DNA from 3 places in the Thiorhodovibrio litoralis genome. Region 3 is predicted to be linked to each of the others. Evidence: predicted binding sites of a transcription regulator. Region 3 holds the regulator's gene; each other region holds the start of a gene.
What was found. Region 3 encodes FNR, which switches genes on or off when oxygen is low (the NO sensors DNR and NnrR bind a similar motif). Its sites were predicted from a motif close to TTGATNTANATCAA; they were not measured.

Region 1 (7,670 bases), 1.2 Mb from region 3:
GCGACGATGGCGCACAGGCCGCCGTCGGACATGGCCTTGAGCTGCCGGCGCAGAAGCAGGGTCTGGGGGCCGGCTTTCCAGGCGTGCGGAATGCGGGTGTCGGCTAGCTCGGCGCTCATGCCGTCGATGGCGCCGAAGTCAAAGGACACGCCTGGCGCGAGGATGAGTTTATCGTACTGATAGATGGCACCGCCCTTGCCGATCACCGCGTGCTTGACCGGGTCGATCTCGACGATTTCATCGCCCATCACCGCGATGCCGCGCCGGCTCAGACCTCGGTAGTCGAAGGTGAGACTGTCGATATCGCGCTCGCCTGACAGCACCTCGTTGCTGAGCGGGCAGGAAACATAGACCGGATTGCGCTCGATCAGGGTGACCCGCAAGTCCGGGTCGGCCATCTTGAGATACTTGGCGGCAATGGTGCCGCCATAGCCGCCACCGACCACCAGCACGCGCGCCTTGGGGGTGTCGGCGCGCACGATGGCGGGAACCCCGAGCAGGCCGGCGACGACGGTTGCTGCGGTCGCGCTTCCGACCGAGCCCAGGAACTGACGACGGGAAATCGGCATGGGTTGGGTGCTCATGTTTGGCTCGCTCATTTCTGGCTCTCGTAGCAGTGGGCAAGGGCTTGGATCTCGGCATCCTCGAGCACATTCACGCGCTCGGCGCCCTGGCGCTTCTTGCAGCTTGGACCCTGCGCGCGGCAGGTTTCCAGGGCATGGGCGAGATAGGGTCCCCATTGTCCAGCGAGCCGCGGGGAGTGGGTATCCTGGCCGCGACCGCCATCGGCATGACAGGTCTCGCAGCGCTCCCGGTGGATCAGTTCCCCTTGGTAGGCGAGTTCGCCGTCGATGGTCCGCTCGGTCGAGACCCAGGGCCGAGCGGCGAAGAAGCTGGCGATGGCGGCGATTTCCTGGTCGCTGTAGCCGCGCATGATGCGGCCCATGATGGTCGAGGGGCGCAGATCGTCCCGGTAGTCCACGAGTGTCTTGACCAGGTAGCCTTTGTCCATGCCAGCGATGGTCGGCATCGCCTCGCCGGCACTGGCACCATCGGTGCCGTGGCAGCCGGCGCAGGTGTGCGAGAGCATGGCCGTCGAGCGCACGTCCCCGGCCTGGGCGCCACAGGCCAGGCCCGCGAACAGCAGCGCCGGGAGCCAGCGCCAGGGGCGACCCCGCCGTGATAGATAAGCAATGTCACCGCCCATCTCGTCCCGCATGATGTTTCTCCAATTTGGTTCACACGCCTGTGGTGGAGTATCCGGGGACAGGCACCCGGTTGGTCTTGATCCACATCAAGTTTGACAATTCATCCGGACTTGAATTGACAAAACTCAAAGACATCCTGGACGGTGGCCTACGCTGACAGAGGGGCGAGGTCGGGGCAGGCGATATCCGCCACCGCCAGTCCGCCGAGCTGGCCCAGGCGCGCCAGTGAGGGAATGTGGATCCGCCGCCGTTCGACCCGGATCAGTCCGCGCCGCGCCAATGCGTGCAGCTCGCGGGAGAAAGTTTCCGGCGACAGGTTCACGCTGGAGGCGACCAGAATCTTGGACGCCGGTAGTTCCAGTTGCGCGCTGTCCGGCTCCGTGGCGCTGGGACAGGCCTCGCGTAGCAATAAGGCGGCAACTCGCTCCGCGGCCGTATGCAGACAACAGGCCTCGAGATCGACCAGCAGCCGCTGCGCACGCCCAGCCACCAGCCGGAGCATCAGCTCGGCGACCTCGGGCCAGAGCGGGATGGCAGCGCGCACCTGACGCACCTCGACAAAGAGCAGCCGGGCATCGCTGAGCGCCTCGGCATGCAGAGCACAGGGTTGCCCAAGAAAGGCCGCCGCTTCGCCGAAGGTGCGCGGGGGCCGCAGGATTTCGAGCACCCGCTCACCACCATTGGCCGAGAGCAGTGACAGTTTCACCCGGCCGCATTCCAGGATATTAAAGCCATCCAGGTGCTCGCCGCGACTACATAGCACCTGGCCGCGCCGCGCCTGGCGCGGATGACAGCCGGCGGCGAGAAAGTGCAAGGCCGCGCGCGGTGCGCGCGCGAAAACCGGGATGGTCTCCAGCAAAGACAGACTGGTGATCGCGCGAGTGTCTGGATGCATGACCTTGGCAAGGCTCCCGCTGTGATAAGCAGCGCGCCCCTTTCCGATCAGGTTCCGATCAGTTCAGGGCCGCTTCCGCATCGGTTTTCCTGGCGTCTGGCGCGGCTGGACAGCCAGACACACAGGCCATCATGCCGCCAAGGCCAGCTTTAGATCCTCGCGCGGATCACCATTGGTCAGGCGCAGATCATAGGCCGCTTGCAAGCGGGCAAAGACATTCGGCGTGATGAAAGCCGGTGGCTGCGGGCCGAGGTTGATGCCCTTCACCCCCAGATGCAGCAGCGTCAGCAGCACCGCCACCGCCTTTTGCTCGAACCAACTGATCACCAAGGTCAGCGGCAGGTCGTTCACCGAGCACTCCAGCGCCTCGGCCAGTGCTACCGCGACCATGATGGCGCCATAGGCATCGTTGCACTGTCCCATGTCGAGCAGGCGCGGCAGGCCGAGATGCTCGCCATAGACATGATCGCGAATGCGATATTTGCCGCAGCCCAGGGTGAGAATGAAGGAATCATCCGGCGTGGCGGCGGCATAGTCGGTGAAATAATTACGCCCCTTCTCGGCGCCATCACAGCCGCCGATCACAAAGAAATGGCTGATCTTGCCGGCCTTGATGGCCTCCAGAATGGCCCCCGCCTGATCGAGAATCACTTGGCGATGGAAGCCGACCGGTTGCTCGGCACCCAGGCGCTCCTCGCATGGCGGGCAGGCGCGCGCGGCGGCAATGACCTGGCTGAAATCGCCGTTGGTAATGTGCTGCCCGGCCGGCACGGCGACGGCATTGGTGGTGAACAATCGGTCGCGATAGCTGTCGGGCGGAATAAGCACGCAATTGGTGGTGCCGACAATGGGACCCGGAAAGGCGGCAAACTCTCTCTTCTGATCCTGCCAGGCACCGCCATAATGGCCGGCGAGATTGGGATGCTCCTGGAATTTGCTGTACATGTGCGCCGGCATCATCTCGCCATGGGTGTAAACCTTGATGTCGGTGCCTTTGACCTGTTCGAGCAGTTGCCACAGATCGAGCAAATCATGGCCGGTGACCAGAATGCCGGGGCCGGCCTGGGTGCCTTCGCGCAGCGGCGTCGGGCGCGGCGCGCCGAAGGTGGCGATATGGCCTTCGTCGAGCATCTGCATGACCCGCAGATTCTTCTCGCCGCACTCCAGGCAGTAGTTCAGCAGGGTGTCCTCATCGAAGTTCACATTGGTCATGGTGGCGAACAACGCCTCTTCGATAAAGGCCGAGACGGCTTCATCCGACTGGCCCAACCGGCGGGCGTGATGGGCATACGCGGCCATGCCCTTGAGGCCAAAGATCAGCAGCTCCTGCAAGGACTGGATATCCTCATTCTTGCCGCAGACGCCGGGGCTGTTGACGCAGGCGCTGTTGCGAAAGGTTTGCTCGCATTGGTTGCAGAACATGGGGCAGACTCCCGTGGTGGTTTGATGGTGGTGTATTGGGGACAGGCCGGATGGATCGCGCTGCGCCGGTCGTTAGGCGCGCGATCAGTACGGGAGGGAGTCTGCGGCCCGACCCTGGCTTTAGCCTTGACTTGAGTCAAGCGGTGAAGGAGGTTAAATCATGAAAGTCGTGCTATTTGGTAATGCCGGCTCAGGTAAGAGTACCTTGTCCAAAAAGCTGCTGGCCCGCGAGCCAGCAGCTTGCCTTTCGTTAGATGCAGTGGCCTTTGAGGGCGGTCCGACACGGCGTCCTCTTGAGGACAGCATCGCGGCGGTGCAGGGCTTTATCGCCGAGCATGACAGCTGGATCATCGAAGGCTGCTATGCGGATATCCTCGAGCCAATCCTGGCGGACTGCGAGGATCTACTTTTTCTCAACCCCGGCATCGAAGCCTGTGTCGCGCATTGTAGGATGCGTCCCTGGGAGCCTGAGAAATACCCCTCTCCAACAGCGCAGAACGAAAACCTGGCGAACCTCATCGATTGGGTGCGTTCTTATGAGACACGAGAGGACGAGTACGGACTTCACCGGCATCGACAGCTCTACCACGCCTTCCGCGGGAACAAACGCGAGTACCAGGATCCAAGCGAATACGGCTTTGGTTGAGCTGTCGCGAGGCTTCATTGCCGCCTGGACCTATGGTCTGCCGCGAATCGGTGATGCGACGGTGGCCGAGTTTCTCGATGCACTGTATCGAGGACTCTTCGGTCCCTATTGGTTGCCCGAGAGCCGCAGGGTCGAGTTGGGTTATCAGGGGGTTGCGTTTGCGCTGGAGCGCCGCGCCGGGCTTTTCCCTCGAAGCCCATTGGACTGGGCAACGCTGCGTTGAGTGGAGACAGTCATGAAGCTGGACACTAGAGAGCGGGCGGTGTCGCCGTGTTTTGTCTTGATGCCCGGATCGGCGCCGCTTGCCAGCAATGCGCTGACGGTGTCCTGCTTGCCGACCAAAGCGGCGAACATCAGCGCTGTCCAGCCATTGTGCGCCTGGGCGTTGATTTCGGTGCCCTGTTCCAGCAAAACTCTGAGTAGCCTGGGGTCACCTTTTTCCGCTGCATGTGAAGGGCGTAGCGCCTGTCGCGATCGATCTGGTTCAGGCGGGCGCGATTAGCTGCATCAGCACTCCCACCACCAGGCGTTGAGCATCGTTACCACGGCCGCGCAGGAGACCGTCGCCGCCGCAGATCATCTGTTCTCCGATGCCAAAATTCATGATCAGTGCTTCAGTCAGCGCGCTGGTGCGTCGATCAAGATGACATTCGGGAGCATATCCAACAACGCGCAACTCGCGGCCCTTGCAACGCTAGCAATCTCCGTTCAGCCCCACCGCTGCATGTTGACGGCGCATCTCGCCCTCGCTAGACATGATGTTTTGACCTGCCCATCCTCAACGCATGTAGGTTATGTTGAGGATGGAGAACCACCGACACAGAGCCACCTTGAGGAGAGCAGGTCATGAAGCAGTTTAACCCAGCAACCGATCGCATCGAGAGCGCATCGTCCCTATCCGCCTTGCTGCACGGGAGTAACCAGCCGGAACACAAGCACGGCGCCTATATTGGCCTGGATGTGCACAAAGACACCATCGCCGTGGCGGTGGCTGAGCCGGGACGTCAGGAGCCGATTTATCGTGGCGAGATTGCTAACAAGCCCAAGAAGATCGAGCAACTCATCGCCCGTCTGAGCGAAGCCTATGATGGAGCGGTGCTGTTGTTCTGCTACGAAGCCGGTCCCTGCGGGTATGGACTCTATCGCCAGCTTCTCGCCAGCGGCCATGATTGCCAAGTCGTTGCCCCATCGCTGATTCCCAAGAAAGCCGCCGAGCGCATCAAGACCGACCGGCGCGATGCGCTGAAGCTCGCGCGACTGCTGCGCAGCGGCGATCTCACCGCGGTTTGGGTTCCCGACCAAGAGCAGGAGCGCATGCGCGATCTCAGCCGCGCGCGCGATGATATTAAAGCCCAGGAACGCAAAGCCCGTCAGCAGCTCAACGCCTTTTTGCTGCGTCACGGTCACCACTGGCCCACCGGCAAGACGCGCTGGGGTGCGGCGCATGAGAACTGGCTGGCCGGACTGAAAATGGCCGATCCTTGGCAGCAGGTGGTGCTACAGAACTACATCGACGCTGAGCGGGCCGCCGGTGAGCGCGTCGCTCAGCTCACCGATCAGCTCATGCGCGCATTGCCGGAGTGGTCACTTGCCCCCGTGGTTGACTCCCTGGTGGCGCTGCGCGGTATCGACAAGCTCGCCGCGATCGTGCTGCTCGCTGAACTGGGCGATATCAGTCGTTTCGACTCCCCGCGCCAACTGATGGCCTTCCTCGGACTGGTCCCCAGCGAGCACTCCAGTGGCGGACGGCGGCGCCAAGGGGCGATTACGCTCACCGGCAACAGCCACGCCCGGCGCATGTTGATCGAATCGGCCTGGAGCTATCGCTTCCCGGCACGCCAGACCAAGCATCTCCGAGGCAAGGCCGTGAACGCCTCAGCCGGGGCCAGACGCATCGCCTGGAAGGCGCAGGTGCGCCTGTGCGGGCGCTACCGCACGCTCACCGGTGCCGGCAAAAACACCAAGCTGGTGTGCGTGGCCATTGCCCGGGAGCTGGCCGGTTTTCTCTGGGACATCGTGCGCCAGGAGATGCCTCAAGTGAACGCCCAAGCGGTCTGATCAGTGGCCGCATGTTGAGCCAATGCTGACAACCCGCTGACGCAACCCCAATCGATTCAACCATGGAGAACCCAACAGACACCTTGATTCAGGGCATCCGCGGCCGGTGTGGAGAACCCTTGTTTGGGCTATACCGGTGGTGCGCGGGAGAATCCCATCATGGGCATCCCACGTGCCGATCCCTGCTCTTAGAGAAAGGCCAGCTCCGCGACGCAGTGAAGTCCGGTGGTACCCAATCCACGTATATCAGCATGATCCACCGTCGCAGTCTGCCGCTGGGTGCCCTGAGCCAAGGTGTTTGCCATCACCGGCCCGAGAACAACGTTTTCGAAAAAAGACAAAGAAGAAGAGGTGGTTAAACAATAGTTACTACCAAACATTGACAGGTCAAAACATATCAGCCCATATTTAACATTTCCACGCCGAAAATCGGCGTAAGTCATTGAAGTTTTCTCTGGAGAGAAAATAATATCCCGCCGGATCAGTGACTTGAAACTGGCGACCCAAATGTAGTGCCATAATATTACGGAGCCCCATTGACGCGCGCGCCCGCGCAGCGGAGCATGCGTGCATGTACATTCGCCGCACCACCATCAAGAGCCGACGCACTGGTCAGCCGTACTTCACCTATCGGCTGGTGGAGTCGGTGCGCGAAGCCGGGCGGGTGCGCCAGCGCACGGTGCTGAATCTCGGCCGTCACTTCGAGGTCCCGCGCGGGCAATGGCCGGCCTTGGCACGGCGCATTGAGGCCTTGGTGGGCGGGCAGTCGGAGCTGTTCATTGACCTCGATGCCCGTTGGGAGCCGCTGGCGCAACAGTTGGCGGCGCAGGTGATTCGCGCCCGCGCGGGGGAGGATCCCTCCGAGGGGAGCGCGCCCAACTTCCAACGGGTCGATGTCGAGACAGTCGATGTGGTGCGCCCGCGCAGTGTCGCGGTCGAGCATGTCGCCTTGGCCGCCTGGGGGCAGATGGGCTTGGATGAAAAACTCACGGCTTTGGGCTTCAGCGGCCCGCAACGCGCGGCGGCCATCGGCAATGTGATCGGTCGCATGGTGGTGCCGGGTAGCGAGTTGGCGACCCATCAGTGGTTGCAACAGCGCAGCGCCCTGGGCGAGTTGATCGACGTTGATTTCGCCGACCTGGATCTGATGGCGCTCTACCGCATCACCGATCGGCTGCTCGCCCACAAACCGGCATTGGAGTCCTTCCTGTATGCCCGCGAGCGCGATCTGTTCGAACTTGATGAAGTGATTACGCTCTACGACCTGACCAATACCTATTTCGAGGGCAGCGCCAAGCATAACGCCAACGCCGCCTTTGGCCGTTCGAAAGAAAAGCGCAGCGACTGCCCGCTGGTCACCCTGGCGCTGACGCTCGATGCCAGTGGCTTTCCCAAACGCAGCGAGGTGTTCGCTGGGAACGCCGTGGAAGCCGAGACGCTG
Region 2 (7,670 bases), 1.0 Mb from region 3:
AAACACAAACGCCTGCCCGGGCGGGGCCATCGCATGCAAGCCATCGCCAATGGCAAGCGCGGCCAGGCCGAGCGCGACGCCGGTGGTGTTCCATTGTTTTGCTTGGCGATTGGCTTGGCCGCTGGCTTGGATGGGGTGAAGCAGGAGGTAAGCGAGGAGCAGGGCGGCCACCGCACCCACCGTCTCAACCATCGCATGGACTTCGACATTGGCCCAGCGCCAATCGGGACTGAGAAGTTCCGACAGGCCGACGGCCAGGGTCACGAACATCCCCGACGCCAAGGTGGTGAGCAGGATCGACTTGCGCCTTGGCGCGTTTGGGTTGTCCATCGTTGACGCTAGCTGTTCAAAGTCAACCGGTCGAGAAGCTTGCGCACGGGCGGAGATCAACGACTGCCATTGGGCAGCGATCGACTTCCTGCATTGCAGCCATTTCAGCTGATTGAGCGCGCGAGCGGTGTTTGGCCGGTCGCGCGCTCGTGGAGAACCCTGATGCCGGGATCAGGGCCGGGATCAGATCCGGAAGAGAGAGAATTCAACCTCAGACCACGCGAACCGTGATCGAATCGCCGCCGTCTGGATCATGCAAATGCACGGCGCAAGCGATGCAGGGGTCGAAGGAGTGGATGGTGCGCAGGATCTCCAGTGGCTGCGCCGGGTCGTACAGCTCGGTGTTGTCCGCGAGTGCTGCCTCGTAGGCGCCGGGGACGCCTTCAACATCGCGCGGGCCGGCGTTCCAAGTGGAGGGGACCACGGCCTGGTAGTTGCTGATGCGCCCGTTTTTGATCTCGATCCAATGGCCGAGGGCACCGCGCGGTGCTTCCATGAAGCCGGCACCGCGTGCTTCGGCTGGCCAGCTTGAGGGGTCCCAGAGTGCCTCGTTGAAGGTCTTGGTGTCACCGGCGCGAATGTTGGCGACCAGGGCGTCGTACCAGCCTTGCATGGCATCGGCGACGATCTGCGACTCTAGCGTGCGCGCGGCGGTGCGCCCGAGGGTGGAATAGAGCGCGGTCACGGGCAAGTCGAGCTGGCTCAGGGTGGAGTCGACCAGCTCCTTGGCCTGCGCGTGTGCCTGGGCGCTGGTGTCGGCATAGAGCAGCAGCATGCGCGCGAGTGGTCCGACCTCGACGGCATGGCCCTTCCAGCGCGGGGATTTGAGCCAGGAGTAGCCTTCCTCGACATTGAGTTGCTTGTAGGGGGGTTCGGGGCCGCCGCGCTTGTCGTATTCAAGGTTGGTCTCGCCCTGATAGGGGTGCAGACCCTGGTCGTTGCCGGCCTTGTAGTCGTACCAGGAGTGGGCGACGAATTCTTGAATCTCGCCTTCGGCGTCGAGATCGACCGGATGAATGGTGCTGAGATCGCGCCCGAGAATGGCCCCGCGCGGGAACAGAAAACCACTGGGGTCGTTGAGGTCGGTGGTCGGCAGATCGCCATAACAGAGGAAGTTGCCGAGCCCCTCGCCGCGCTCGCCCCAGTCCTTGTAGAAGCTGGCAATGGCCAGGGTGTCGGGCAGATACACCTGCGAGACGAAGGTGCGCATGTTGGTGATGATCTCGGCGACCTGGGAGAGTTTCTTGGAATTGATGGCCGAGTCCGAGTTGAGATCAATCGGTGAGGGCAGGCCGCCGACGACGAAGTTCGGATGCGGATTCTTGCCGCCGAAGATGGTATGCAGCTTGGCGACCTCGCGCTGCCAGGCCAGGGCCTCCAGGTAATGCGCCACGGCCATCAGATTGGCCTCGGGCGGCAGCTTGTAGCCCGGATGTCCCCAGTAGCCGTTGGCAAAGATACCCAGTTGGCCGGATTCGACAAAGGTCTTTACCCGCTGCTGCACCTCGGCAAAATAGCCGGGCGAGGACATGGGCCATGAGCTCAAGCTCTGCGCCAAGTCGGCCGTGGCCTTGGGGTCCGCACTGAGCGCGGAGACTACATCCACCCAGTCGAGCGCGTGCAGGTGATAGAAGTGCATCACATGGTCGTGGATGTACTGGGCGCCGATCATCAGGTTGCGCACCAGTTGCGCATTGGGCGGGATGGGGTAGTTGAGCGCATCCTCAACGGAGCGCACCGCCGCCAGACCATGCACCAGGGTGCAGACACCGCAGATGCGCTGCACATAGGCCCAGGCGTCGCGCGGATCGCGCCCGCGCAGAATGTTCTCAATGCCGCGCACCATGGTGCCGGAGGAATAGGCCGAGGCGATGCGCCCGCCGTCCAGTTCGGCCTCAATGCGCAGATGCCCCTCAATGCGGGTGATGGGATCGACAACAATGCGCTCGGTCATGAGGGGGCTCCTTCCTTAACAGGGGCGGCGGCGGTGGGTGGCGCATCTTCAACCAGATGCTCGGCGATCATTTCGGTCAGCCCGACCACCGGGATGTCCATGGTGTATTCCTCCAGGCCCTCTTCGAGCTGAGTGCGGCAGGTGGCGCACATGGTCACCAGCCGGTCGGGGCGGATCTCTTCGATCTGTGCCTTCTTGCGCCGGAAGGCGGCCATTTTCAGCTCCTCGGCACGCTCGTTGGAACTTACGCCGCCGCCGGCACCGCAGCACCACTGGTACTTGCCGTGCTCTTTCATGTCGACGAAGTCCTCGGCGACCAGATTCATCAGGCGGCGCTGTTCATCGATCACGCCGCTCTTGCGGGCGAGATTGCAGGGATCGTGCATCGACAGGCGGTCGGTCTCCATGCCCTCGGTGCGCAGCCGGCCGTCGGCGCGCAGTTGGTCGAGCACCTCAATGATATGGAACACCTTGAACGGATAGCGCTGACCGATCACATTCGGCCCCTCCCAGCGGATGCCGGTGTAGGCATGGCCGCACTCGGGGCTGATGACGTTTTTCACGCCGAGCTTGACCGCGGCATCCACCACCCGGCGCACGAGCACCGCGGCGATGTCCTTGGAGCCGATCTGCACCCCGGCATTGGTGGCCTCGAAGCAGTCCTTGCTCAGCGTCCAGGACACCCCGGCATGGGCGAAAATCTTGGCGATGGCCTCGAGGTACTCGGGGAAGTTGATGATCTCCATCGATGAGAGCAGCACCAGATAATCGGCGCCAGCCTGGTCGATCGGTACGGTGAGTCCACTGGCGGACTCGACATGCCCGATTTGCACGTCGAGCGTTTTCCACTGCAAGCCCATCGGGCTGCCGGTATTAACCGCGCGCACCGAGGCGGCGATCAGCCCCTCGGGCGAATGGCCGCTGGCCACCATGCCCTCACGGGTCTTGCGGACCATCGCCTGGATGTCATTGCCGACCGGGCACACCAAGGAGCAGCGCCCGCACATGGAGCAGGAGTCGTACAGCAGTGGCTCCCATTCCTCGAGCAGCGCATCGTCAATCGGCTGGCTGAAGCCAAGGCGCACCTTGAGCTTGCCCCACAGGGTAAATTCCTGCTCCCACAGCCGGCGCAGCGGCTCGAGCTTATGTATAGGGGTGTATTTCGGGTCGCCGGTTTCGACGAAAAACGGGCAGGACTGGGCGCAGAGCCCGCAATGCACGCAGCTTGAGAAAAAGGCCGCGGTGGGTGCGTCCATCTCCTCGCGTAATGCCTGCAAGCCGCGCTCAAGCGAGAAGGGCCCGAGAGCAGATTCGCCTTCTGAGGCGGCTGCGGTGTTGGCAGTGGCTGTGTTGTCTGTGCTCACGATTGCACCCCCTTGCGCCCGAAGGTCGCACCGTTGTACCAGCGCGCCACAAAGGCCGTGACCATGTGGGTGAGCTTGGTGAAAGGCGCGACGATCAAAAAGATTTCCACCGACAGGATATGCAGCCCGAGGATCAGCGGATAGGGGTTGATCATCCGGTGATAGGCCAGGTAGCCGGTCAGCAGCGGCAGAAATGTCAGGGCCCAGACCAGATAGTCCTGCGGCGTGGACAGGAAGCGCTTCACGGGATCGCGCAGCCGCTGCACCAGGGCGGCAAACAGCGCCAGCAGGGTGATCACGGCAATGGCGTCGATCATGGGGTTGGGGAGTGCTGGCCAGGCGATGCCGAAGGTTTTGCGGATCAGCTCCACATGCGGGATGAACAAAAACAGCGCCACGATGAAACCGACATGCCAGAGGATGCCGATAACGACATCGAAGGGCGCGCGCTCGAAGGTGCCGGGGTCGGGGGAGAAGCGGCGATAGACAGTTCTGAAACCGCCCAGCATGGCCGAGCCGCGCGGCTCGGCGAAATTTCGCGCCCGTCCCAGCATCAGGATTTCGACCAGGCGAATGCCAAAGCCGAGCATGAAGATGGCCACCGCGACCACGAACAGCGGGCCGCGCACCAGTAGCAGGAAGTCCATTGGTGTCATCATAGTTTCTGCTCCAGTTCGTCAGCGGTCACCTTGCGATGCGCGGTGCGCGCGTCCTTTTTCGCCCGTCCGCTGAGGTAGCCGCCGACGGCACCAGCCGCCACGCCGGCCAGACCTGCCACTGCGGCGGTGCCGCCAATGTTGCCGGTTGGCACCGACAGCGCCTTGTAGAAACCGCCGGCATCCCAGAAATCCGGCTCCGAGCAGCCCAGGCACGGATGCCCGGACTCGATCGGCCAGCTGGTGCCGCCGTTCCACTTCATGGTGGCGCAGGCGTTGTAGGCCATGGGCCCCTTGCAACCGAGACGGTACAGGCACCAGCCCTTCTTCGCGCCCTCGTCATCGAAGGTTTCGGCAAAGCGCCCTTTGTCGTAGAAGGGACGGCGATAACAGCGGTCGTGAATCGACTGACCGAAAAAGGCCAGCGGCCGACCGTATTCGTCCAACTCCGGCAGCTTGCCGAAGGTGAGATAGTGCGCCAGCACCCCGGTGATGACCATCGGCAGCGGCGGGCAGCCGGAGACATTGATCACCGGCTTGTCGCGCACCACCTTGGACACCGGCACCGCGCCGGTCGGGTTGGGGTCGGCCACCGGCAATCCGCCAAAAGCCGCGCAGGTGCCGACTGCGACCACAGCGGCAGCACCGGCGACGGTTTCCTCCAGCATCTGAAGATTGCTGATACCGGCGATGGTCGAGTAGCCAGGATTGGATCCCGGACCCGGCAGGGAGCCGTCAATCACCACCAGATATTCCCCCTGGTTGGCGTGCATGGCTTGCTCGCGGGCCAGTTCGGCGGCCTCGCCAGCGGCGGCCTGCAGGGTGTGGTGATAGTCGAGCGAAATGGTCTCCAGGATCAGATTCTCGAGTGTGGGCGCGAAGCTGCGGGTCAGCGACTCGGTGCAGCCAGTGCACTCCTGAAATGACAGCCAGATGACCGACGGGCGGCGCGCGCTCGCTAAGGCCTCGGCAATCGCTGTCGCGGCCGTCGGCGGCAAGGCCATCAATGAGGCGGTCGTCACGCAGAATTTCAAAAAGCCACGACGGGAGATGCCGTTACGTTCGAGCGTCTCGCCAAGGGTCATGCTGTGGTGCCCCCCCGGAGAATCAAGCGTTTTTTGCAGGTTAGGGGTTGGGCGGTCAGCCATGATGTTTACTCCCTGCTACGGACGGGTTGGAAAATGGGTTGCCCTCGGGATGGGACACTGCCGGGGATGCCGGATTGGCCGAAGGCATGGTCGCGAGCCTTGCCGCCAGCGCATCAAGGGAAGCCGGCAGCCCCTCGGGCGGGGCTTGCAACAGACGCGGCACCGTCGCGATCTCGATCTGCAGGCCGATGCGCTCGCCCTCGGTGTTGTAGTAATCGACCAGCCAGACGCCGCTATAGCGGGTCTCCTGAATCCGCGTCTCGCCGAGCGCGTCGATGCTCGCGCGGACCTCGCCGGAACCTAGCGCATCGAGCAGCTGCTCCTGGTCGCTGGGGCCGAAGGGCAGCGCGGCGAGGTCGATGCAGGTCGGCTCGCCGGTCTCGATCAAGCGCGCGAGCGCATGGCGGATTTCATGCAGTACGGCAGGTGCTGAGCCGAAGCGCTCCGGCTGAACTGCGCAAGCCGGCGCGGATGGCTGGGCGGACGCTGTTGGTCCGGAGGATGGACCCGGTGCCAAAGGGATCGGCGACTGACCAGGTGTCGAGTCAGCTATGCGATCAGTTGCCTGATCGGAGGCGCTGTCGGCTTCAGTATCGGAAAGAAAATTTACAACATCCATATAACGCCAATGGTAGCCCTTTCAGAGCGCAGCGCAGCCATATTGGAGGAAAATCGAGCGAATCTTTGACGAATGTCAATTAGCGGCGGCCGTCAGCCTGGAATTTGCGGCACCTTGCGATAGGCGAAGATTTGCCAAGCCTGAACATCAGGACGCCGGCCAGATCTTCCGCCTGGCCTGCGCCGGCCTGCGCCGACCTTCGCCGGCCAGTGCAGGCCGGTTCAGGCCGGTGTAGGGCGATTAGCGCCCCGCCGCAAATTTCGAGGCGATCTGGTACTGACGCTCGATCTCTCCTTCCGCACTTGAGTCTTCGGCCTCGACGAGCTCGCAATTATTGGCCATGCGCGCCTGCATCGCGGCCTTCCATGCGCGGTTGACCTTTTCCGTTATCAGCTCATCCGGTGTGAGCGCCGCGGCCGTGGCTGCGGCGACAAAATGATCCGCCTGCGCGAGCCAATCGGTCTCCTTGCCGCAGTCGGTATAGGTCTTGGTGGCCCAGGCCTTGGCGGCGCGATAAGCGTCCTCCAGCGCATCCGGGCTGGCGTCATCGCGCAAGCCGGTGGCGATCGCGCGCTTCACCCGATCATCCTGGCACAGATGAATCACGCTCTCGACAAACCCAAGTCCGAGGCGGCGTTGATCGTCGCCAGACAGAGATTCAAGCAGGGCACGCAGTTGTTGATCGTTCGCGATGGTGGTCATCGAATGGCTCCTGATCTGGTGATAAGGTCTGGTGATAAGGTCTGGTGATAAGGTCTGGTGATAAGGTCTGTTGACGGGCGCTGGTGACAAGCCAGCCTACAGCAATAACCAGCGCAATGTCCGATGCATTTTTACCCTTAGTTGATGGTCATACTGCTCAATGGGGTGTTTTTACTCTCCCCATGAAGGCATCCGCATCCCAGGCTTGTGTCCAGGAAATATAGTCGCTGACAGGCATTGGCCGCGCGAGTCCATAGCCTTGCCCATACTCGCAGCCGAGTCCGGCGAGGGTTTGTGCGATGGCATCGGTTTCCACGCCTTCTGCGACCACTTGACGGTTATTGGCATGCGCGAGCGCCAAGATGCTTCTGACCAGTGCCAGGCTGTCGGCGTCCGAGTTGAGGTGCTTGATAAAGCTCTGATCGATTTTCAATTTCCCGATAGGTAGAAAGTGAAAATGCGTCAATGAGGAATAACCGGTGCCAAAGTCATCAAGGGAGAAGCTGATGCCGAAAGCCTTGCATCGGCAGAGAATCTCATTCGTCCGCTCGAAATTCGTAATCGATGAAATTTCCAGAATTTCGATTTCCAAGTCCTGACCTCGAACACCGGAACTTTTTAATAGCGACTCAAGGAGCTCTGGAAAATCACGATCTTCAATGGTGCTCGGGTTGATGTTTAGGCTGAACGGCCCATCGATCCCATGCGCGCGGAAGGTCTCGTGATGCTTCAGTAGCGTTTCAGTGACCCACCTATCCAGTTGCCATTCCAGTGGGGTTCCGCTGATCGCTGCGATTACATCCAAGGGAGATACCGGGCCCGTCGGCGTGAACCAGCGCAGCAAGGCCTCAGCCCCCGCAAGCGTGCCATCGATCAAGCTGACTCTGGGCTGAAAAT
Region 3 (7,670 bases):
GACGCAGGAGAGGAAGCCCGCCAGATATGCTGTGGGGATGTTGCTGCGGGGATATTGCTGTGGGGAAGTCAGAATGCTGCCGTGGGTCACGCACTGGCGCGCATGACCCGCGGCATTAGCTGGTACTTACCAGCGCGAGCCACCGCCGCCGCCGCGGGAGGGGCGATCGCTGCGTGGCTTGGCCTGATTAACCCGGAGCGGGCGGCCTTTGAGCGGGGTTTCGTTCAAGGCTTTGATGGCGGCATCGGCTTCGGAATTGTTCGGCATCTCGACGAAGCCAAACCCTTTGGAGTCACCGGTGAATTTGTCGGTGATTAAATTGGCGCTCTCCACCTGGCCATAGGCACCAAAGGTGTCGCGAAGTTCGTCTTGGGTGACGCCATAAGCCAGGTTGCCAACATAGATATTCATCAATCGTTATCTCTCTAAGAACATTGCGCATCGAATAAAAAGTTTCCCGGCGAGCGATGCGCGACCAGCCGGGAGATACTCAGGCCCCATCCGTTATGGAGTGGACCACGATATAAAGTAGATCATCCCTGGGGATGACGCTAGTGGGGGATTACCTGAAAAATTTCGCTAACGCGCGGCTCTTGGTGCGTCCCTGCTCGCAGACCGGGGGCTCTTGCGTCCGCGCCCGCCAGCACCTGGCGGTGTCTGGCGACGTGCCCGCGGTGGCCTAGAGCGCGGACGGGCATCCGCGGAATCCTCCGTCTCCCCGCTGCTCGCCGGGCGGTCGGAAAAACCCGCGACTGGCTGATTGTCGATCCGCCGACCGAGCAAACGCTCAATGCCGGCGAGCAGTGAGCGTTCCTCCGGGCTGACCAGCGAGACCGCGGTGCCGTTCTCCCCAGCTCGCCCGGTGCGGCCGATGCGGTGGACATAGTCCTCCGGCACGTTCGGCAGCTCGTAATTCACAACATGCGGCAGACGTTCGATGTCGAGCCCGCGCGCGGCGATGTCGGTGGCGACCAGGGTGCGCACCGCGCCGCGTTTGAAATCGGCCAGCGCGCGGGTGCGGGCGCTCTGGCTCTTGTTGCCATGAATGGCCGCTGCACTGATGCCATCGCGCTCGAGTTGCTGCGCGAGCCGGTTGGCGCCATGCTTGGTGCGGGTGAAGACCAGGGTTTGATCCCAGCCGCCGCTGGCGATCAGGTGCGAGAGCAGCGCGCGTTTGTGGCCGCGGGCGATTGGGTGCGCCAGCTGGCGCACGGTCTCGGCCGCGGTATTGCGGCGCGCGACCTCGATGCGCAGAGGATGGGTCAGCAGGCCGGTGGCCAGCTGCTCGATCTCGCGTGAATAGGTGGCGGAGAACAATAAGTTCTGGCGCTTTGCCGGCAGCAGCTTGAGCACGCGGCGGATGGCGGGCATGAAGCCCATGTCGAGCATGCGGTCGGCCTCGTCGAGCACCAGCAGTTCGATTCCAGCCAGACTCAGATTCCCCTGATCGGCGTGGTCGAGCAAGCGCCCGGGGGTGGCGACCAGAATATCAACGCCACGGCGCAACTCGTTGGTTTGTGGTCCAATGCCGACACCGCCAAAAATCTGCAGGGCGCGCAGCGGCAGGAACTGGCCGTAGGCGCGCACGCTCTCGCCAACCTGAGCGGCCAGTTCGCGCGTGGGCGTCAGCACCAGCGCGCGCGGCCTGCGTGAGCGGGGCGCGCCGCGGCCTGAGGAGTCTTGTGTGGTCGGCTGGGAGCTTTCGCTCAGGCGTTGCAACAGCGGCAAGGTGAAGGCGGCCGTCTTGCCGGTGCCGGTCTGGGCGCCGGCCATTACATCGCGACCGTCGAGGACAGCCGGGATGGCCTGACGTTGAATCGGTGTGGGCTGGGTATAGCCTTGCGCTTCGACAGCGCGCAGCAGTTCGGCCGACAGGCCGAGGTCGGAAAATGACATGGAAACTCCTGAAGATATCTGGGTGGCCTACCCAGAATTCAGGCTGGGCCGGTATAGGCGTCGGGGTAATAACGTTGGCGAACTTGTAGTGCCTAAGGTGTGCGATCAACGGGCGGGCGGTAAGGCGGACATCCGTGAGAGCGGGCAGCACCTACCGGAGGGCGCTGCATCTTGGGGTGCACCATACGCGAATAGCGCGGAAAAGCAAGCACAATATTCGCCTGCCCCGATTTCAATCCCGCGTTTCGCGCACGCTGCGCAAGGGCCCCGGCAGTGCCCGCTAGTGCTGGGTTTTCGCCCGTGGGCGCAGCGATGTCGCGCGGCCACTCCTTGGCATCCTCGTGACAATTGGCATTGCAAACTTTTGCCAACGGGACATGAACGGTACTTCACAAGTTCGGAACCTGCACGTATACTCGGGGACCATTCGCTTTGGCGAATACGCAACTCGGGGCCGCGGGAGCGGTCGGACGGGCAAGAGCCAACTGACGACAACGGCTCGGCCCACGCGACCAACCTTGGCAAGAAAGCCTGGGTCGTTTAAGCAGTCCCGGTTTCGTTGTGACATAAACCGCTTATCCCGCAAGACGTAACCATTCAGGAGAGAGACAATGAGAAAGTTTTCAAAAGTGCTTGGCGCTGCAGCAATTGTAGGCGCAGCTGCGTTCTCGATGGGTACCGCGCAGGCTTGGTGGGGTCCCGGTTGGGGTGGCCCTGGCGGCTACAACAACAACGGCTGGGGCGATGGCCTCGGTGACATGTTCGGTGACGGTTATGGCAACATGGACTTCAGCATGTCCGGCGGTGGCGGTGGTCGCGGTTATGGTCGCGGTCGCGGTTACGGCTATGGCCGTGACAACTATGGCTACGGCTACGCCCCCTATGGCTATGGCCAACCCTACGGCGGCGGCTACGGCCCGGGCTATGGCTATGCGCCTCCGGCTCCTTACGGTGCTCCCTATGGCGCGCCGGCTCCTGCCGCTCCGGCAAACAGCGGTGAGTCCAAGTAAGTTGACTTGACCTGCCCTCTCGCGAGCAGACCGCTCGCGAGCTGGCGCTTCAGGCAGTCATTTGCTTGATGCATGAGGCCGCGCCCTGTGGGCGCGGCTTTTTTTTTGCCCGCCATTTTTGACCTGCCAAATGCGCGCACCCGGATGGTTTGGCGCATGCCCTGGCGGCTGATTCGGCGCGTCGATCAGCTCGCGTCTCTTGATCTCCGTCAATGACAGCTGCACAATGGCAAAAAATCGAGACGGAGTGGAGCGCTTTGAGTCAGGAAAAGATTATCTCGTTTGAAAATATCCGGGTGGCTTGTCGCAACTGCTCGCTCAACGCGCTCTGTTTGCCGATGGGTCTGGCGAGCGAGGATGTCGAACGACTGGAGAGCGTGGTCAAGCGCTCGCGCCCTCTGCATCGTGGCGAACACATTTTTCAGGGCGGCGAACGTTTTCAGTCGCTGTTCGTGGTTAAGACCGGATCGGTCAAGACCTATACGCCAAGCCCTGAGGGCGGAGAACAAGTGCTCGGCTTCCACCTGCCGGGCGAGCTAATCGGCCTGGATGCGATCGATCAGGACTTTCACTCTTGCTCGGCACGGGTTCTCGAGACCTCGGCGATTTGCGAAGTTCCCTTCAAGCGGCTTGAGGAACTGGCCGCCACCCTGCCCTCGCTGCAACATCAGCTCTATCGGCTGTTGAGCAAAGAGATCGTCGAGGAATCCGAACTGCTGATGCTGCTTGGCAAACGCAATGCCGAGGAGCGCCTGGCTGCGTTTCTGGTGAGCCTGTCGCAACGACTCGGGAAACGGGGCCTTTCGACAACGGATTTCCACCTGAGCATGTCGCGCCATGAAATCGGCAACTACCTCGGTCTGGCAGTCGAGACCGTCAGCCGGCTCTTTACCCGCTTTCAGGACGAACGCCTGCTGGATGTCGACCGCAAGCATGTTCAAGTTCGCAACATGCCAAGGCTCGAGGATCTCGCCGGCATTGCGCGCAACCAAACAAGCTGTCGCGAAACCAGCTAAAATTTGCGGTTTTTTCTCAGGGTTTTTCGTTATGCACGAGCTTCGCAATCGGCCCTCGCGGTTTCTACCTGCCCTCCCCGGCATCGGGCGACCGGCCATCAGCATCCCGACTGCACTGTTGGCGACCTTGCTGTTGTTCTTCTCCGGCGCTCTGCTGGCATCCGAGTCTGGCGCCGCGCATCTGGATCTGACCACCACCTGGGTCGGCTTCACCTCGCTGCTGATTTTTGTCGTCGCCTATGGCCTGGTGATGACCGAGGAGTTCACCCATCTCCCCAAATCCAAGCCGGTCATGCTAGCGGCGGGCCTCATCTGGCTGCTGGTGGCTTACTACTATTCCACCCACCATGGCTCGTCACATGCGCCGGCCGAAGCGGTGCGGCACAACATCATGGAGTATGGCGAGCTGTTTCTCTTCCTGCTCGCCGCCATGACCTATATCAACACCATGGAGGAGCGCCTCGTCTTCGACGCCTTGCGCTCCTGGCTGCTGCGCATGGGCTTTAGCTACCGCACTTTATTTTGGATGACCGGCTTCATGGCCTTTCTCATCTCGCCGGTGGCGGACAATCTGACCACGGCACTGCTGATGTGCGCGGTGGTGATGGCGGTCGGCGCGGACAATCCGAAGTTTGTCGGCTTGGCTTGCATCAATATCGTCATCGCCGCCAACTCGGGCGGTGCCTTTAGCCCGTTCGGAGACATCACAACCCTGATGGTATGGCAGAAAGGCCTTGTGCCCTTCGCCGAATTCTTCCGCTTGTTCATTCCATCGTTGATCAGCTTTTTGGTGCCGGCCTGGTTCATGCACAAGGAAATTCCCAACATCAAGCCCGCCGCCAGCGACGAGCGCGTGCGCATGAAACGCGGTGCCATCCGCGTTGTGCTGCTGTTCATGGCAACCATCGCCACGGCGGTGAGCTTCCACAACTACTACCATCTGCCGCCGGTGCTGGGCATGATGACCGGGCTGGCCTACCTGGGCTTTTTCGGCTACTACCTCAATCGCACCGGTGAGCTCGCGACCGTGCGTGCCGGAAACATCGTCGACAGCATCCCCTTTAACTTCTTTAACAAAGTGGCGCGCGCCGAATGGGACACTCTGCTGTTTTTCTACGGCGTGGTGCTGTGCGTTGGCGGCTTGGGCTTTATCGGTTATCTGTCGCTGGTCAGCCATTTCGCCTACGACGGCATGGGGCCAACCATCGCCAACACCTTGGTCGGGCTTCTTTCAGCCGTAGTCGACAATATTCCAGTGATGTTCGCGGTACTGACCATGAACCCCGAGATGAGCCACGGGCAGTGGCTGCTGGTGACCCTGACCGCCGGTATCGGCGGCAGCCTGCTCTCAATCGGCTCCGCCGCTGGCGTGGCGCTGATGGGCCAGTCGAAAGGGATGTATACCTTCTTTGGCCACCTCAAATGGGCACCCCATATCGCAGCCGGCTATTTCGCCGCCATTGCCAGCCACTTCATTATCAACTTCGGGACCTTTGCTGAAAAGGTGAGCTGAAGCACGACCTTTGGTTCTAGTACCTCATTTCAGCTTAACTTGCGGATATAAGTGCTTCAACTTCACACGCGCTTTGTCGTTGGTGAATTGCCAGTCGACGCCGATTTGGGCCTCGTTGCGTTGTTCTGCCCAGGCGGCGGTTTCGCGGCGAAGCGTTTCGATATCGCCGATGCGGCGGTCTAGGCACTGCTTGGTCATGACACTGAGTTCGATTTCGGCAATGTCCAACCAGCTGCCGTGCTTTGGTGTGTAGTGGATTTCCAAGCGCTCGATCAACCGCCGCGCTTCCTCAGGTGGGAAGGCTTTGTACAGAGAGGCGGGCGTATGCGTATTGAGGTTGTCCCAGACGATAACGACTTTCTCGGCGTCGGGATAGTCCACGTCCAGCAATGTCTTGATTTCTTGGGCTAAATCGATCGCGGTTTTGGTTTCGCGCACACTGACTTTGCGCCATTGCCCCAAGGGTTCTGTGATCATGAAGTTCACCGCCGTACCGGCGCGCTCATATTCATAATCGTAGCGTTCGGGTTGGCCCGGTTGCATCGGCAGGGGCTGGCGTGTCTCGGCAATCAACTGGGTCGGTTGTTCATCAATGCAGACAACTGGCTTCTTGGGGTCGTAGGGGCGGCGGTAGACCTCCAGGACATCTTCCATTTGCGCCACAAAGGCGGCGTCTTCCCCGGGGGGAATCACCCAGCACTTGCGCCGATGCGGTTGGAGTGCGTTTTTTTTAGTGCGCGCATCACCGTGGGTGCCGAGATGCTCTCAACGACATCCAGTTCCACCAACTTCCCCGCGAGTAAATTCAACGTCCAGCGCGCGTATCCGGGAGGCGGCTCGCTACAGGCAATTTGCACCAACCGCGCCTGCTTTTCCCCATCGAGCAGGGGCTCGCAGCTCGGGTGCTCACGTTGCTTGCGTGAAAGCGCCGCTTCAAATCCTTGTTCGACGAACCGCTCGCGAATGCTGAAGACAGTGCGCGGCGCGCAACCGAACGCCTCAGCGGCTTGTGCATCGCTCCAATTCGCCCCTTCGGCATCGACCTTGAGCAATACATTCGCATGTTTGATCTTCTGCGCCGCCGCTTGCCCTTTGCTCACCAGGTCTTCCAACAAACCACGCTCTTCATCGCTGAGACGGACTACATATTTCTTTGTCATAGCGGTATCTCCTTCTGCAATGCTCTAAGAGATACCACTAGCGGCTTGTTTTCGCAACATAAGCCGAAATAAGGTACTAGGCCGGGTGACGGGCGCGGGGTTTTGCAGCAACAGGATGCCGCTGCAAAGCCTAACTTTTTAGCCAGACACAGGCTCCACCACTTGCCTTGTCGATGGCCTGCAGCCGGCCGCGATGGGCTTCGAGCTCTGCCTCGGTAGCGCGGATGACCGCTAACGGCGGGCGATCTGTCGATAGAGTGCGAACCGCCCGCGGCCCCTGCCCCGGACGGCTCGATGCTGGCTCCTGATCCAGCGCCAGGCTGCCCTGACCGCCGGTCATGGCCAGATAGACCTCGGCCAGAATCTCGGCATCGAGCAGCGCGCCATGCAGGTCGCGCCTGGAGTTGTCAATGTTGTAGCGCTTGCACAGCGCATCCAGGCTGTTGCGCTGCCCCGGATGACGGCTGCGGGCCAAAGCCAGGGTATCGATCACCTCGCACTGGCTCTCGACCTTGGGAGAGTCCTTCCGCCACAACCGCAGCTCGTGATTCAAAAAGCCCAGGTCAAAGGCGGCGTTGTGAATGATGAGTTGCGCACCGCCAATGTAGTCGAGAAAGGTTTCGGCGACCTCGCCGAAGCGCGGCTTGTCGGCGAGGAAGTCGCTTGAAATGCCATGCACTTCGACCGCACCCTCCTCCACCGCGCGATCCGGCTGCAGGTATTGGTGGAAATTCCGGCGCGTCAAGCGCCGGTCCACGAGCTCGACACAGCCGATTTCGATGATGCGGTGGCCTTCCTTGGGCTCAAGCCCGGTGGTTTCGGTGTCCAGCACAATCTGTCGCATGGCGATTTATCCTGAGGTTTTCGCTAGCCCTGCAATGCCGCGGTTGGCGAGCTGGTCGGCGATTTCATTTTCGCGATGGCCGCTGTGCCCGCGCACCCACTGCCAGCGCACGCGATGCCCAGACAGAGCGCTGTCCAAGCGCTGCCACAGGTCCTGATTCTTGACCGGCGCGCGCGCCTTGGTCAGCCAGCCGTTGCGCTTCCAGTTAGCCATCCAACGTTCCACGCCATC

Region 1: the regulator FNR is predicted to act here: its motif matches at 3,652-3,665, upstream of hcp (hydroxylamine reductase).
Region 2: the regulator FNR is predicted to act here: its motif matches at 6,137-6,150, upstream of Thiosp_RS09290 (hydrogenase expression/formation C-terminal domain-containing protein).

Annotation. Positions count from the first base shown of each region.
Region 1 covers NZ_CP121473.1:1,884,479-1,892,148, forward strand. The annotation lists gene Thiosp_RS08265 (NAD(P)/FAD-dependent oxidoreductase) at 1-599, opposite strand, end outside; gene Thiosp_RS08270 (c-type cytochrome) at 596-1,219, opposite strand; gene Thiosp_RS08275 (Crp/Fnr family transcriptional regulator) at 1,357-2,103, opposite strand; gene hcp (hydroxylamine reductase) at 2,233-3,525, opposite strand; gene Thiosp_RS08285 (P-loop NTPase family protein) at 3,686-4,171, shown strand; gene Thiosp_RS08290 (ankyrin repeat domain-containing protein) at 4,316-4,582, opposite strand; gene Thiosp_RS08295 (IS110 family RNA-guided transposase) at 5,018-6,229, shown strand; gene Thiosp_RS08300 (hypothetical protein) at 6,418-6,672, opposite strand; gene Thiosp_RS08305 (IS1634 family transposase) at 6,801-7,670, shown strand, end outside.
Region 2 covers NZ_CP121473.1:2,105,313-2,112,982, forward strand. The annotation lists gene Thiosp_RS09265 (PAS domain-containing hybrid sensor histidine kinase/response regulator) at 1-330, opposite strand, end outside; gene Thiosp_RS09270 (nickel-dependent hydrogenase large subunit) at 542-2,284, opposite strand; gene Thiosp_RS09275 ((Fe-S)-binding protein) at 2,281-3,540, opposite strand; gene Thiosp_RS09280 (hypothetical protein) at 3,645-4,307, opposite strand; gene Thiosp_RS09285 (hydrogenase small subunit) at 4,304-5,389, opposite strand; gene Thiosp_RS09290 (hydrogenase expression/formation C-terminal domain-containing protein) at 5,445-6,071, opposite strand; gene Thiosp_RS09295 (hypothetical protein) at 6,312-6,773, opposite strand; gene Thiosp_RS09300 (putative bifunctional diguanylate cyclase/phosphodiesterase) at 6,931-7,670, opposite strand, start outside.
Region 3 covers NZ_CP121473.1:3,132,496-3,140,165, forward strand. The annotation lists gene Thiosp_RS13905 (RNA recognition motif domain-containing protein) at 127-411, opposite strand; gene Thiosp_RS13910 (DEAD/DEAH box helicase) at 580-1,896, opposite strand; gene Thiosp_RS13915 (sulfur globule family protein) at 2,508-2,906, shown strand; gene fnr (fumarate/nitrate reduction transcriptional regulator Fnr) at 3,164-3,922, shown strand; gene nhaD (sodium:proton antiporter NhaD) at 3,954-5,435, shown strand; one part of gene Thiosp_RS13930 (IS630 family transposase) at 5,460-6,169, opposite strand; one part of gene Thiosp_RS13930 (IS630 family transposase) at 6,169-6,595, opposite strand; gene dnaQ (DNA polymerase III subunit epsilon) at 6,726-7,439, opposite strand; gene rnhA (ribonuclease HI) at 7,446-7,670, opposite strand, start outside.